3 regions of the Streptomyces sp. 2-1 genome follow, and region 1 is predicted to be linked to each of the others. Evidence: riboswitches for the same ligand, from Rfam matches in the RefSeq annotation. Region 1 holds a riboswitch; each other region holds the start of a gene.
The links. A riboswitch is a leader RNA that binds a small molecule or an ion and turns the genes downstream of it on or off. The one in region 1 is predicted to bind S-adenosylmethionine.
Positions count from the first base shown of each region.

Region 2: another riboswitch for S-adenosylmethionine. It lies ahead of thrC (threonine synthase); the one in region 1 lies ahead of ACN20J_RS14935 (aminotransferase class V-fold PLP-dependent enzyme).
Region 3: another riboswitch for S-adenosylmethionine. It lies ahead of ACN20J_RS42370 (glutathione S-transferase C-terminal domain-containing protein); the one in region 1 lies ahead of ACN20J_RS14935 (aminotransferase class V-fold PLP-dependent enzyme).

Region 1 covers NZ_CP183383.1:3,384,258-3,388,843, forward strand. Annotated here, with positions in the region: gene ACN20J_RS14925 (SLC13 family permease) at 1-320, shown strand, start outside; partial or broken gene ACN20J_RS14930 (glycerate kinase) at 375-1,646, shown strand; gene ACN20J_RS14935 (aminotransferase class V-fold PLP-dependent enzyme) at 1,607-2,983, opposite strand; SAM riboswitch class IV at 3,156-3,272, opposite strand; gene trpD (anthranilate phosphoribosyltransferase) at 3,594-4,586, opposite strand, start outside.
Region 2 covers NZ_CP183383.1:6,213,125-6,217,710, reverse strand. Annotated here, with positions in the region: gene ACN20J_RS27610 (cold-shock protein) at 1-153, opposite strand, end outside; gene ACN20J_RS27605 (MoaD/ThiS family protein) at 610-885, opposite strand; gene thrC (threonine synthase) at 960-2,264, opposite strand; SAM riboswitch class I at 2,282-2,439, opposite strand; gene ACN20J_RS27595 (glucosyl-3-phosphoglycerate synthase) at 2,642-3,589, shown strand; gene ACN20J_RS27590 (alpha,alpha-trehalose-phosphate synthase (UDP-forming)) at 3,747-4,586, shown strand, end outside.
Region 3 covers NZ_CP183383.1:9,672,400-9,676,985, reverse strand. Annotated here, with positions in the region: gene ACN20J_RS42385 (NtaA/DmoA family FMN-dependent monooxygenase) at 1-746, opposite strand, end outside; gene ACN20J_RS42380 (LLM class flavin-dependent oxidoreductase) at 769-2,043, opposite strand; gene ACN20J_RS42375 (putative leader peptide) at 2,119-2,241, opposite strand; SAM riboswitch class IV at 2,536-2,681, shown strand; gene ACN20J_RS42370 (glutathione S-transferase C-terminal domain-containing protein) at 2,892-3,617, shown strand; gene ACN20J_RS42365 (tetratricopeptide repeat protein) at 3,788-4,586, shown strand, end outside.

The sequences.
Region 1 (4,586 bases):
CGGCCGCCCATCTGGTCCTGCAGTCCCGTTCGGCGCGCTCGTCCGTCCTCGTACCGCTGGTGGTCGCGGCGGCGGTGGGCGCGGGGGTCAACCCGGTCGCCGCCGCGCTGGCGTCCACGGCCGCGGCGGGCTTCTGCCACACGCTCCCGGCCTCGGCCAAGCCGGTCACGCTCTTCGCCGAGATACCCGGCACACCGACCTACACCCCGCGCGATCTGCTCCGCCTGTCCGCGGTCCTGGCCCCGCTGACGGCGGCGCTCGTCCTGCTCTTCGCCCTCACCGTGTGGCCGCTGCTCGGCGTCCCGGTCCTGAAGCCCTGATGCCCGGAAGCCCCCAAACCGTCCTAGCCGCAAAGCCCTCAAGGAGCCCCTCCCATGCTGACCCGTTTCGCCGTCGCCCCCAGTGGCTTCAAGGAGTCCCTGTCCGCCCAGGCCGCCGCCGACGCCATCGCGGCGGGCGTACGCCGTGTCGTACCGGACGCCGAGGTCGACCTGATCCCTCTGGTGGACGGCGGCGAGGGGACGGCCCGGGCCCTCGCCTCGGCGACCGGGGGCCGGCTGGTCGCCCTGCCCGCCACCGGCCCGCTCGGCGAACCCGTGGGCACCCACTTCGCACTGCTCGGCACCGGATCCGGCACCGGCACCGGGTCCGGCATCGGCTCCGCCGACACGGCCGTCGTGGAGATGGCGGCGGTGGCCGGCCTCTCCCTCGTCCCGCACGGCCTGCGCGACCCGGGCGCCACCACCACGTACGGCGTCGGCGAGCTGATCCGCGCCGCCCTCGACACGGGCGTACGCCGCATCCTCGTCGGCTGCGGCGACTCGGGTACGTCGGACGGGGGCGCCGGAGCCCTACAGGCGCTCGGCGCCCGCCTACTGGACCAGGACGGCTTCGAACTCCCCCAGGGTGGCCGGGAGTTGATCCGCCTGCACCACATCGACCCGAAGGGCCTCGACCCCCGCCTCGCCCACACGGAACTGCTCGTCGCCTGCAACCCGTACAACGTGCTGTGCGGCGAACGCGGAGTCGCCCGCGTCTTCGGCCCGCAGAAGGGCGCCACCCCGGCACAGGTCGAGGAGTTGTCCGCGGGCCTGGAGAACTGGGCGTACGTCCTCACCCGGGACCTCCCGGTCACCTGCGACCTGTACGGCGGCCCCGGCACGGGTGCCTCCGGCGGCCTGGGCGCGGGCCTCGCCGCTCTCGGCGCCCGTCTGCTCCCCCGCTTCGAGGTGCTCCTCGACCACCTCGACCTGGACGCCCGCCTCGCCCGCGCCGACCTGGTCCTCACCGCCGAGGGCGCCCTGGACCACCAGACCCCGCGCGGCAAGGTCCCGGCCGAGGTGGCCCGCCGAGCCAAGCTGAACGGACGCCCGGTCCTCGCCCTGGCGGGCACCCTGGGCGAGGGCGCCCACACGGTCCCGGGCGTGGACGCCTTCACCGGCATCCTGCCCGCCCCGATGGCCCTGGCCGAGGCCCTCGTACGAGCCTCCGAACTCCTCACCGACGCGACCGAGCGCGCCCTGCGGATGATCCTGCTGGGGGCGGGGCTGCCACGAGGGGCGGGCGTGTGACCGCAGGCGGCGGTCACACGGGGAGCCCCGCCAGATCACACCGCCGGGACGCAACGCCCTTCCACAGTGCGGTAGTTCCACTGCGCACCGTCCCGCACGAGTTCCTTGACGGCCCGGACGAACCGCTCGACGTGCTCGTCGGGCGTTCCGGCCCCGAAGCTGACCCGAATGGCGTTGAGGGACTTCTCGCCGGGTGCCGCCTCGGGGGCGCCGCACTCGCCCTGGGTCTGCGGGTCGCTGCCGAGGAGGGTGCGGACGAGGGGGTGCGCGCAGAACAGACCGTCCCGCACGCCGATGCCGTACTCGGCGGAGAGCGCGGCGGCGAAGTGCGAGCTGTTCCAGCCCTCGACGACGAAGGAGATGACACCGACGCGGGGCGCGTCGTCACCGAAGAGCGAGAGCACACGCACTTCGGGCACCTCGGCGAGCCCGGTCCGGACGGTGTCGATGAGCTGCTGCTCGCGGGCGACCAGTGTGTCGAAGCCGGCCTCGGTGAGGGCCTTGCAGGCGGAGGCGATGGAGTAGGCGCCGATGACGTTGGGCGACCCGGCCTCGTGCCGTGCGGCGCTCTCGTGCCACTCGACGTCGACGCCGCCGTCCACCCGCCGCGAGACCTTCCGCGAGGCGCCGCCACCCGCGAGGTACGGCTCGGCCGCGGTCAGCCAGTCGGCGCGTCCGGCGAGGACACCGGACCCGAAGGGCGCGTACAGCTTGTGCCCGGAGAAGGCGACCCAGTCGACGTCCAACTCCCGTACGGACACGGGGTGGTGGGGTGCGAGCTGGGCGGCGTCGAGCACGATCCGGGCGCCGTGCGTGTGTGCGGCGGCGGCCAGTTCGCGTACGGGCCACAGCTCGCCGGTGACGTTCGAGGCGCCGGTGACGCACACGAGCGCCGGGCCGTGGGGGTCCCGCTCGGCGAGCGCCCGCTCCAGCGTCGCGACGGCCTCGCCCGGGGTGCGCGGGGCGTTGAGGTAGGTGACGCGGGCGTCCCTCCACGGCAGCAGGGACGCGTGGTGCTCGGTCTCGAAGACGAAGACCTGGCAGTCGGCGGGGAGCGCGGCGGCGAGGAGGTTGAGCGAGTCGGTGGTGGACCGGGTGAAGACGACCTGGTCGCCGTCGCGGCAGTCGAGGAACTCCTCGACGGTCCTGCGGGCGTTCTCGAACAGATCGGTGGACAGCTGGGAGAGGTACCCGGCCCCGCGGTGCACGCTCCCGTAGTACGGGGCGTACGCGGCCACGTCGTCCCACACCCGCTGGAGGGCCGGGGCGCTGGCGGCGTAGTCGAGCGCGGCGTAGGTGACCTCGCCGCCGGTGACGAGCGGGACGGTGACGTCTCGTCCAAGAACGGGCAGCGATCCGGAGGTGTCCTGGCAGGCGGTCCGGTCGGCGGCGGCAGCGGTGGAAACAGACATGGCGAACTCCTGTGAGGCAGGCGGGAACACCACGCGAGCGGGTACGAGTGGGTACGGCTCAAGCGTGGGTGAAGGTGAAAAGGGGTGTGCGGAGGCGGGGCTCGACGCCCTATCGCATTCGCTGGCTCACAGAAGACTCCCTCGAACGACCAGGACCCCTGGTGATGCGAGGGGTCCGCGCTTGCCGTAGACCTCACTGCCTACGGCCTGGTCTTCACCCGGGGCACCCCGCCACGGACGGAGGGTTGCCGGACAGCCGGCCGGGGCCTGATGGCTGTCGCTCATGACCTGCCTGCATCTTGCCACACGATGATCCGACCGCAACCCCGTCGTCCGCATACCGGGACGCCCGGGGAGCGACGGGGCCTTTTTCGCCCCCGCCGCCCCTACCCATTCCCGTCCCTGACTCAGGGGCTCCGCCCCCGAACCCCCAAAGACTGCGCAGTTCCCCGCGCCCCTAGGTCTTCAGGGGCGCGGGGAACTGCGCGGCCAGCAACAGCCGACCTCCACCCGACAACCCACCCCACGGGGTCTGGGGCGAAGCCCCAGGGGACGGGACTGGGTAGGGGCGGCGGGGGCGAGAAACGCCCTACCGGCCCGCAGCCGGCGCCTACGCGTTGGTCGCCGCCACCCACCGCTCCAGCGTGGCCTTCGCCGCCCCGGAGTCGATCGCGTCCGCGGCCTTCGCCATCCCCGCCCGGAGCTGGTCCGCGAGCGGCCCGTCCCCCGGCGAAAGGGCCACCAGCGCAGCCGCAGAGTTCAGCAGCACAGCGTCCCGCACAGGCCCGGTCTCCCCGTTCAGCAGCCGCCGGGCCACATCCGCGTTGTACGAGGCGTCGGCCCCCCGCAACGCCTCCACGGGCACCAGCTCGATCCCCACGTCACGCGGATCGAACGACTCCTCGCGCACCTTGCCGTCCCGCACGACCCACACACGTGACGTGGCCGTCGTCGTCAGCTCGTCCAGCCCGTCGTCGCCGCGGAAGACGAGCGAAGAGTTGCCGCGCTCGGCGAACACCCCGGCCATGATCGGCGCCATCCGGGGATCGGCACACCCGACGGCCTGCGACTTCACCTTCGCCGGGTTGGTCAGCGGACCGAGCGCGTTGAAGACCGTACGGATCCCCAACTGCCCACGCGCGGCACCCGCGTAGCGCATCGCGGGATGGAACTTCGCCGCGAAGCAGAAGGTGATCCCGGCCGTCTCGGCGACCTGGGCCACCCGGTGCGTCGGCAGCTCCAGGTTGACCCCGAGCTTCTCCAGTACGTCGGACGCCCCGGACGCCGAGGAGGCCGCCCGGTTGCCGTGCTTGACGACCTTGGCGCCCGTACCGGCGATGACGATCGCCGACATGGTGGAGATGTTGACGGTCTTCGCCCCGTCGCCGCCCGTACCGACGATGTCGACGGTCTCCCCCGGCACCTCGATCACGTTCGCGTGCTCGTACATCGCCTGAACGAACCCGACGATCTCCTCGACGGTCTCGCCCTTGGCCCGCAGCGCCACCACGAACCCGGCGATCTGCGCGTCGGTCGCCTCGCCCCGCATGATCAGGTCCATCGCCCAGGCGGTGTCGGCGGCGCTCAGGTCGTGTCCGTCCAG
Region 2 (4,586 bases), 2.8 Mb from region 1:
GATCTCAAAATCGACCCGCTGACCCTCTTCCAGGGTGCGGTAGCCGTCCATCTGAATCGCGCTGTAGTGGACGAAAACATCCGCACCACCGTCGACCGCGATGAAGCCGTACCCCTTCTCCGCGTTGAACCATTTGACGGTGCCCTGAGCCATGCCTAACTCCCCTATTACTGGCCCTTGCACAGACCCGCACTTCGCGGATCCGGGTCAGACCTCACCCCCCAACGGTTGGGGGTGTGCGCCGGAACGCGTCGACCGCGGCTGAATGTATCCGTCCAACTGCCGTCTGCAACAGGTCAATCCGACGAGAATTCCGGGCACGACCGATCGGGAATATGTGAAGAATTCACGAAGATTCAGGGCAAGTCGGGCCCCATGAATGCCATAAAAGGCTCAAAAAGGCGGGGCACTTTGGCTACTTCTTGTCGGGCTTCGGGCGGGATCTCAATGCGCCCGGCGTGCGGATCGAAGCAGGTTCCCCAACTGTACCGCGCTCAACCATACAGAATTGCCCCCTCCGCTTCTCTCACGGAGGGGGCAATTCGATGAACTCTCAGTGACGGCAGTTACCGAAGGTAATGATCAGCCCTCGGCACGGCTCCCGACGGGTCAGCCGCCGGCGACGGCGGGAATGATCGACACCCCGGCCCCGTCCGGCGTCGCCGTCTCCAGCCCCTGCTCGAAGCGGACGTCGTCGTCGTTCACGTACACGTTGACGAACCGCCGCAGCTGTCCCTGGTCGTCCAGGACCCGGGCTGAGATCCCGGCGTGGTTCTTCTCCAGATCGGCGATGACCGCACCGAGAGTCCCACCCTCGGCGGAAACCTCGGCCTGGCCGCCCGTGTAGGTGCGCAGGATGGTGGGGATACGAACGTTGACGCTCATGGGGTTAGACCTCCGTCGGAGTGGGTGGCCCATTCAGGGGCGCGGGGAACTGCGCGGTCTTCGGCGAACAACGACTAGCCGAGCCCGGCCTCACGGAAGGAATCCAGGTTCGGCCGGATCGTCGCGGTCAGCCCCGTGTCGGAAGCAACCGCGTCCAGGGTCTTCAGACCATCACCGGTATTGAGGACAACCGTGGTCAGACTCGGATCCAGCAGACCGTTCTCGATCAGCTTCTTCGCCACCCCCACCGTCACACCACCGGCGGTCTCCGCAAAGATCCCCTCGGTACGCGCCAGCAACTTGATCGCGTCGACCACCTGCTCGTCGTTCACGTCCTCCACGGCCCCACCCGTACGCCGGGCGATATCGAGAACATAAGGACCGTCCGCCGGATTTCCGATCGCCAGCGACTTCGCGATCGTGTTCGGCTTCTGCGGCCGTACGACATCGTGCCCGGCCTTGTACGCCACGGACACCGGCGAGCAGCCCTCGGCCTGCGCACCGAAGATCTTGTACGGCTTGTCCTCGACGAGCCCGAGCTTGATCAGCTCCTGCAGACCCTTGTCGATCTTCGTGAGCTGCGAGCCGGAGGCGATGGGCACGACGAGCTGGTCGGGCAGCTGCCAGCCGAGCTGCTCACAGATCTCGTACGCGAGGGTCTTGGAGCCCTCCGCGTAGTACGGCCGCAGGTTGACGTTGACGAAGCCCCAGCCCTCGCCCGCCGGGTCGCCGATCAGCTCGGAGCAGAAGCGGTTCACGTCGTCGTAGTTGCCCTCGATGCCGACGAGCTCGCCGCCGTAGACCGCGGCCATGACGACCTTGCCCTGCTCCAGGTCGTGCGGGATGAACACGCAGGACCGGAAGCCGGCGCGCGCGGCGGCGGCGCCCACCGCGCCGGCGAGGTTGCCGGTGGAGGAGCAGGAGAGGGTCGTGAAGTTGAAGGCGCGGGCGGCCTCGATGGCCTGGGCGACGACACGGTCCTTGAAGGAGTGCGTCGGGTTCCCGGAGTCGTCCTTCACGAAGAGCTTGCCGGCGTCGACACCCAGCTCGCGCGCGAGGTTGTCGGCCTGGACGAGCTTGGTCCAGCCGGGGTTGATGTTCGGCTTGTCGGCCACGTCCGCGGGGACGGGCAGCAGCGGCGCGTACCGCCAGATGTTCGCGGGGCCCGCCTCGATCCGCTTGCGGAGCTCCTCGGCGTCATAGGCCGAGAAGTCGTACGCGATCTCCAGCGGGCCGAAACACTCCTCGCAGGCGAAGACCGGACCGAGCGGGACGCGGTGGCCGCATTCACGGCAGGAAAGCGCGGCGGCCGGGCCGAGGTCGACGGAGTTCGCGGCGGGGGTGGAGTTCGTGGTGCTTGCAACTGTCTGCGCAGCCATGGAGGCGAGGCCCTTTCTCCTCATCTTCCTCACGACGCACTTCGCCGTGAGACGGATTTGGCACCTTCCCTAGCCGGGAGCCTCGCTGCGCTGATCGACGATGATCAGGACGAGACCGGCTGGAGGGTTGCCGGGGCTTCAACGGGCCGTATCCCTCTGCCCCTCTGGATGAGCGGTATTCAGTTGTGGTTCTGGCTCTGGTTTTGGTTGTGCACGCAACGACCCCCGACATGCGATGGTCATCAGCGTTGTTCAAGACTGTAACCGAAGGCCTGGATGGTGGAGAGAGCCGTCCGAACCGCGAGATGACAGTGACGCACCCGACAGTGCCTCGCGCCGGGCACACGCATCCCAATGAACGCAAGGGAGAGCCGCACGTGCTGGAAGACGTCGAGCGCTGGCTGAGCACGCGCTCCTGGTCCGTCGAGGACCGCCCGCTCAAGAAACTCATCGCCGCGAAGCGTGCCACCGGCTCCACGGTGAGTGTCGTACTGCCCGCGCTCAACGAGGAGGAGACCGTCGGCGAGATCGTCGCGATCATCCGCCGTGAGCTGATGACCAGGAAGGTGCCGCTCGTCGACGAGATCGTGGTGATCGACTCGGGTTCGACGGACCGCACCTCCGAGGTCGCCGCCGACGCGGGAGCCCTCGTCGTGCACCGGGACGAGATCCTGCCCCGGCTGCCTGCCGTCCCCGGCAAGGGCGAGGTGCTGTGGCGCTCGCTCCTCGTCACCAGCGGGGACATCGTCGCCTTCGTCGACGCGGACCTCAAGGAGTTCTCGGCGGACTTCGTCTCCGGGATCGTCGGCCCGCTCCTCACCGACCCGGGCGTGGACCTCGTCAAGGCGATGTACGACCGCCCGCTGGGCTCCGCCGCAGGTCAGGGGGGTCGGGTTACGGAACTCATGGCCCGTCCGCTCCTCAACATGCACTGGCCGCAGCTGGCCGGCTTCGTCCAGCCGCTGGGCGGGGAGTACGCGGCCCGCCGCTCCCTCCTCGAACAGCTCCCGTTCCCCGTCGGATACGGCGTCGAGCTGGGCATGCTGGTCGACGCGCTGCACCTGGTGGGCCTGGACGCCCTGGCCCAGGTCGACGTCGGCGTCCGCAAACACCGCCACCAGGACGGCCAGGCCCTGGGCCGCATGTCCGCCGCGATCTACCGCACCGCCCAGCTCCGCCTGGCCCGCGGCCACATGATCCGCCCCTCCCTCACCCAGTTCGAACGCGGCGAGAACGGCTTCGAGCCCCGCACGTACTCGGTGGACATGGAGGAGAGGCCGCCGATGGCAGAGATCGAGGAGTACGTGGAGAGGAAGGCCGCGTAGGCAGGGGGCCGCTTTCAAGGGGCGCGGGGAACTGCGCAATCTTTTGGCCTTTGGGGGCGCGGGGCGGTGACATTTGCGGCTCCGCCGCGGGGCGCGATCAGCCCCCGCGGCGGGTGGGAACGTTTGAGCGTTTACAGCGGGGGCTAGATTTCGTGTCATGGTCTCCACCCGCGGCACCCACAACATCCTGGTCGCCTCCAATCGCGGCCCGGTCTCGTACACCCTGGACGAGACCGGCACGCTCACGGCCAAGCGCGGCGGAGGCGGCCTGGTCTCCGGGCTCTCCGCGATCGGCCCGGACGCGGGCGCCCTGTGGGTGTGCTCGGCCCTCGGCGACGGCGACCGCGAGGCCGTACGACGCGGGGTGGGCGAGGACGGCGTGCGGATGCTGGACATCGACGCCGACACCCACGCCGCCGCGTACAACGACATCGCCAACTCCGTGCTGTGGTTCGTCAACCACCTGCTCTACCAGACACCGCTGGAGCCGGTCTTCGACAAGGAGTTCCGGCGCCAGTGGGCGGCGTACGAGACGTACAACCACGCCTTCGCCGAGGCCCTGGCCGAGGAGGCGGCGGAGGGTGCCGCGGTCCTAGTACAGGACTACCACCTGGTCCTGGTCCCGCGGATGCTCCGCGAACTCCGCCCCGACCTGCGGATCGGGCACTTCTCGCACACGCCGTGGGCTCCGCCGGACTACTTCCGGCTGCTGCCGGACGACATCGCGGCGAAGGTCCTCGGCGGGATCCTCGGCGCGGACCGGGCCGCGTTCCTCACCCAGCGGTGGGCGGACGCGTTCACGGACTGCTGTCACGCCGTCCTGGGTCCCGGGATCCCCTCCGGTACGCGGATCGGGGTGCACGGTCTCGGGGCCGACGCGGACTTCCTGCGCGAGCGCTCGCACCGGCCGGACGTGGACGAGCGGCTGGCAGTGCTGCGCGAGCAGATCGGCACGGCTCCGGACGGCAGCGCCCGCAAGGCGGTCGTGCGGGTCGAC
Region 3 (4,586 bases), 6.3 Mb from region 1:
AACGCCTGGCCGTCCTTGAGGGTGGCGTACCGGCTGAAGATCGCGTCGGCGCCCGCGGCGGCGAACTCGCGCCCCTCCTCGGAGTCGCCTGCCTGGAAGATCACCGGGCGGCCCTGCGGGGAGCGCGGGACGTTGAACTGCCCCTCGATGTCGAAGTGTTGGCCCTGGTGGACGAAGGCGCCGGCCTTCGCGTCGCGCAGGAAGGTGCCGGTGTCCTGGTCGGCGACGATCTCGTCCCCGTGCCAGGAGTCGAAGAGTTCGTTCGCGGTGGCCAGGAACTCCTTGGCCCGGGAGTAGCGCTCGTCCTGCGGGAGGAAGCCGCCGCGGCGGAAGTTCTCGCCGGTGAAGGCGTCCCAGGAGGTGACGACGTTCCAGGCGGCGCGTCCGTCCGAGAGGTGGTCGAGGCTGGCGAACTGGCGGGCCACCTCGTAGGGCTCGTTGAACGTGGAGTTGATGGTTCCGGTCAGGCCGAGGTGCTGGGTGACGGCGGCGAGCGCGGTGAGGACGGTGAAGGTGTCGGGTCGGCCGACGACGTCCAAGTCGTAGATTCTTCCGCCCTGTTCGCGCAGTCGCAGCCCTTCGGCGAGGAAGAGGAAGTCGAACTTGGCGCGCTCGGCGGTCCGCGCGAAGTGCACGAAGGAGCTGAACTCGATGTGGCTGCCGGCCTCCGGGTCGCTCCAGACGGTGGTGTTGTTGACGCCGGGGAAGTGGGCGGCCAGGTGGATCTGCTTCAGCGGCTTGCTCATGGTCCTGCGGTCTCCGTCCGGCTCAGGCGGTGGCGTTGGCAGCGGCGGTGGCGTCGGCGGCAGCGGCGCCGGTGGCGTTGCCGTTGGCGGCGTAGCGGTTGGCCGGGCGGGCGAGCCCGAGCAGTCCGCGCAGGGTGTCGGCCTCGTAGGCGCTGCGGAAGGCGCCCCGGCGCTGGAGTTCGGGGACCAGGCCCCGGGTGATGGCCGGCAGGTCGTGCCCGAGGACGGCGGGGCGCAGCCGGAAGCCGCTCAGCCCGGCCGACCACAACTCCTGGAGCAGGTCGGCGAGTTGGGCGGGTGTGCCGGTGAAGACGCGGGCGTCGCTGGTGAACGGCTGCCCCGCGAGGGCGTCGAGACGGTCCTTGTGGGCGGCCGCGGCGGCCGGATCCTCGTCCAGGAAGACCACCAAGTCACCGAAGACGTGCAGGGGTTGGTCCGCGCGGCCGACGAGGGTCTGTTCGGCGCGGATCTCGGCGACGATCGCGCGGGCCTGTTCGGTGTTGTGCGGGGTGACGTAGCCGACGTCGGTGGCGCGGGCCACCAGCCGGTACGGGACGGTCTGGTGCGCGAGGGCGCTGACGACGGGCTGACCCTGGGGCGGACGCGGGGTGATGGAAGGCCCCTTGACGCTGAAGTGCGGGCCCTCGAAGTCGATGTAGTGGAGCTTGTCGCGGTCGACGAAGCGGCCGGTGGCCACGTCCCGGATCTCGGCGTCGTCCTCCCAGCTGTCCCAGAGTCTGCGTACGACCTCGACGTAGTCGGCCGTCTCGTCGAAGAGTTCGGTCACCACGTCCTGGGTGGCCGGGCTGTCGTAGGCGTCCAGGCGGGGCAGCGTACGGCGGCCGAAGTGCGCCGCCTCGTTCTGTCGTGCCGTCAACTGCACGCGCAGGCCTGCCCGGCCGCCACTCACATAGTCGAGGGTGGCGATGGCCTTGGAGATGTGGAACGGCTCCGTGTGGGTGGACACCACGGTCGGCACCAGACCTATGTGGCGGGTCAGCGGGGCGATGCGGGCGGCGACGAGAACGGCGTCGAGCCGGCCGCGGACCTGGTCGGTCCGCCCGTCCGGCTCGATGAAGTGCGAGGACTGCAGTCCGAGGCCGTCCTCGAAGGTCACGAAGTCGAGGAGACCGCGCTCGGCCTCGGCGACGAGGTCGGCCCAGTACTGGGCAGTGAAGAGTTCGCGCGGGCGGGCCACCGGTTCGCGCCAGGCGGCGGGGTGCCAGCCGGCGCCGTCGAGCGCCACGGCGAGGTGCAGATGCGCGGAAGTGGGCAGGGCAGAAGGTGCTGAGGACACGGGAGGTGTGCCTTCCTGATCGACCGTACGAGAAGGCCGGCCCTCACCGAAGGGCGCGACCGCGTGGGATACAGGTCAGGAGCAACAGAGCGCGCCGGCGACGCGCAACAGGTCGATGTGCGGCCGGGAGTAGAGGCGTACGCGATGGAGCGGGGCGGCCTTCGGGACGCTGCGGCGGGACACCGTTCGCGCTGGCACTTGCGTCACCTCCGCCCTTCCTGCTCGGCGGACCAGGGGTCCGGCCGACCTCGCGTTCGCGGGCCCTCGATCGGGCACCGCCTCGTCGTCAACGGGCACAACAGTACGGCTGTGCCTTTTCTTCCGGCCATGGGGAGTTCTTTGTCGGCGGGGGTTCCTCATCACGAGGTGCGAAGCCAGTGCGACGCCGGTGCGACACGAGTGCAGGGCGCGAAGCCGGTCCGGCGGCCGGATGCCCAGTTGTTGAGACGCCGTCTTGACGGCCCCGCGGACCGCATCAACACTGGCGGGGACGGTCACGATTGCCAGCGCCCGTCGTGCGGGGATTCCCCGTTCGTGCGGTCATCGGCCCCGGCCCGCTGGCAGGCAACCCTTCCACCGCGACGGGGTGCCCCGGGTGACGACCGGGTTCCGCCGGAGCGGCGGGGCAAGCGTGGTCTCGCGTCTCGCGAGCCCCGACGGCAGGACCGGTGGGAATTGTCCAGGAACGGCTTGACGAGGCGCCTGCACATCGATTTGTCGCGTGTCTCCAGCGCTTACTGATCCGCTACACGTCCGACCGATCCGGACCTGTACGGCAGCGCAGTCACTCCGTTCCGCCACTGGCGCCCACGAGGCGGCCAGGGCCTCCGCGTTCCCCCTGGAGAGTCATGCCCGAGACAGTTTCCCGCGGTTCCAGCAGCACTGACACCTTCACCACGACGGCCTCCCGCGCAACCGCCTCCCATTCCTCCGGCCCCCACCCATCGGCCTCCCACTCGTCCGGCTGCGGCACGGCCGCCGGTGGCACGCCCGCCCCCGCTCCGGCCGCCCGTCCGCACCGCTTCCGCGGCCGTATCGGCGTGGGTCTCGCGGGCGGCTTCTACCCTGCGCCGCACCGCTATCAGCTGTACCTGTCCGAGGCCTGTCCCTACTCGGGGCGCGTGGCGGTCGTCCTCGACCTGCTCGGCCTCACGGGCTCGCTCACCACCACGGTCCTGAAGCTCCCCGCCGAGACACCCGAGGCCTTCGCATCGCTGCGCGGCGCCTACGAGGCGACCTGGCACCACTACGACGGCCCGCTCACCGCGCCCGCGCTGTGCGACCGCTGGAGCGGACGCGTCGTCAGCAACCACGCCCCCGACATCCTCCGCGACCTCGCCGGCCTGCTCGCCGACGGGGCATGTGCGTCCGCACTGGATCGGCTCGACCGGCAACTCGCCCGCCGGCCCTACGTGTCGGGCGACGAACTCGGCACCGCGGACAGGGACCTCTGGGTGACGCTCACCCACCTCGACCACTTCGACGCGGCCGGCACCCTCGCCGCGTACCGCCACATCGAGGAGTACGTACGACGCCTCGGCGATCACCCGGACCTCTCCGTCGACGAGCGTTGACCGCTGAGCGCTGAGCGCTGACCGCCGAGCGCCGAGCGCCGAGCGCAGACCCACGGGCCGATGCGGCCAACTGCGCGGCAGTGGGCCTGAATACGCCTTCCGGATATGCAGAAAACGAGGATAGAGAAAGGGAATGGTGAGGGAGTTGTAAAACGGCGGGCGGGGGACGCATGCGCATTCAGGTACTCGGGCCGGTCTGCGCCTGGCGGGACGCCACCCGCCTCGACCTCGGTTCGCCCCAGCGCCGCGCGGTACTCGCCCTGCTCGCCGTGTCCCGTGGACAGCAACTGCCGTTCTTCGGACTCGCGGACGCGCTGTGGGGCGAGCACCCGCCGGCGACCGCGTCGAACGTCGTCCAGACCCACATCAAGCACCTGCGCCACCTGCTCGAACCGGACCGCCCACCACGCGCTCGAAGCACGCTGCTCCCCCGGCTCGGCGACGGCTACGCGCTGCGCGTCCCGTACGACGCCATCGACCTGCTGCGCTTCAGGGCCCTGGTCGCCGGGGCGGTGACCGTACGACGGGACGGGCGGGGCGGCGGCCAGGAACGGGCCGCCGCGCTGCTCGCCGACGCGCTCGGGCTGTGGCAGCAACCGCCCCTCGCGGACCTGCCCTTCCTCTCCGCACACCCGGTGGTCGTCGCGCTGGCGGAGGAACGTCGAGGGGCGGTCGCCCAGTACGGCGAGGCCATGATCGCGGCGGGCCGGAGCGCCGACGCGCTGCCCGTCCTGGAGGAGGCCGCGGTCGCGCAGCCGCTGGACGAGGACGCCCAGGCGAGGCTGATCCGGGCGTACGAGGCAGTCGGGCGACGTGACCAGGCGGTCGCCGTCTACCGGCGGAGCCGCCGTCGGCTGGCCGACGAACTCGGCGTCGACCCCGGCCCCGCGCTGGCCGAGGCGTATGCCGCCCTGCTGCGCCGCCGCACCCGGCCCCCCGCTCCCGGCGCCGGGCACGCTCCCCGCGACG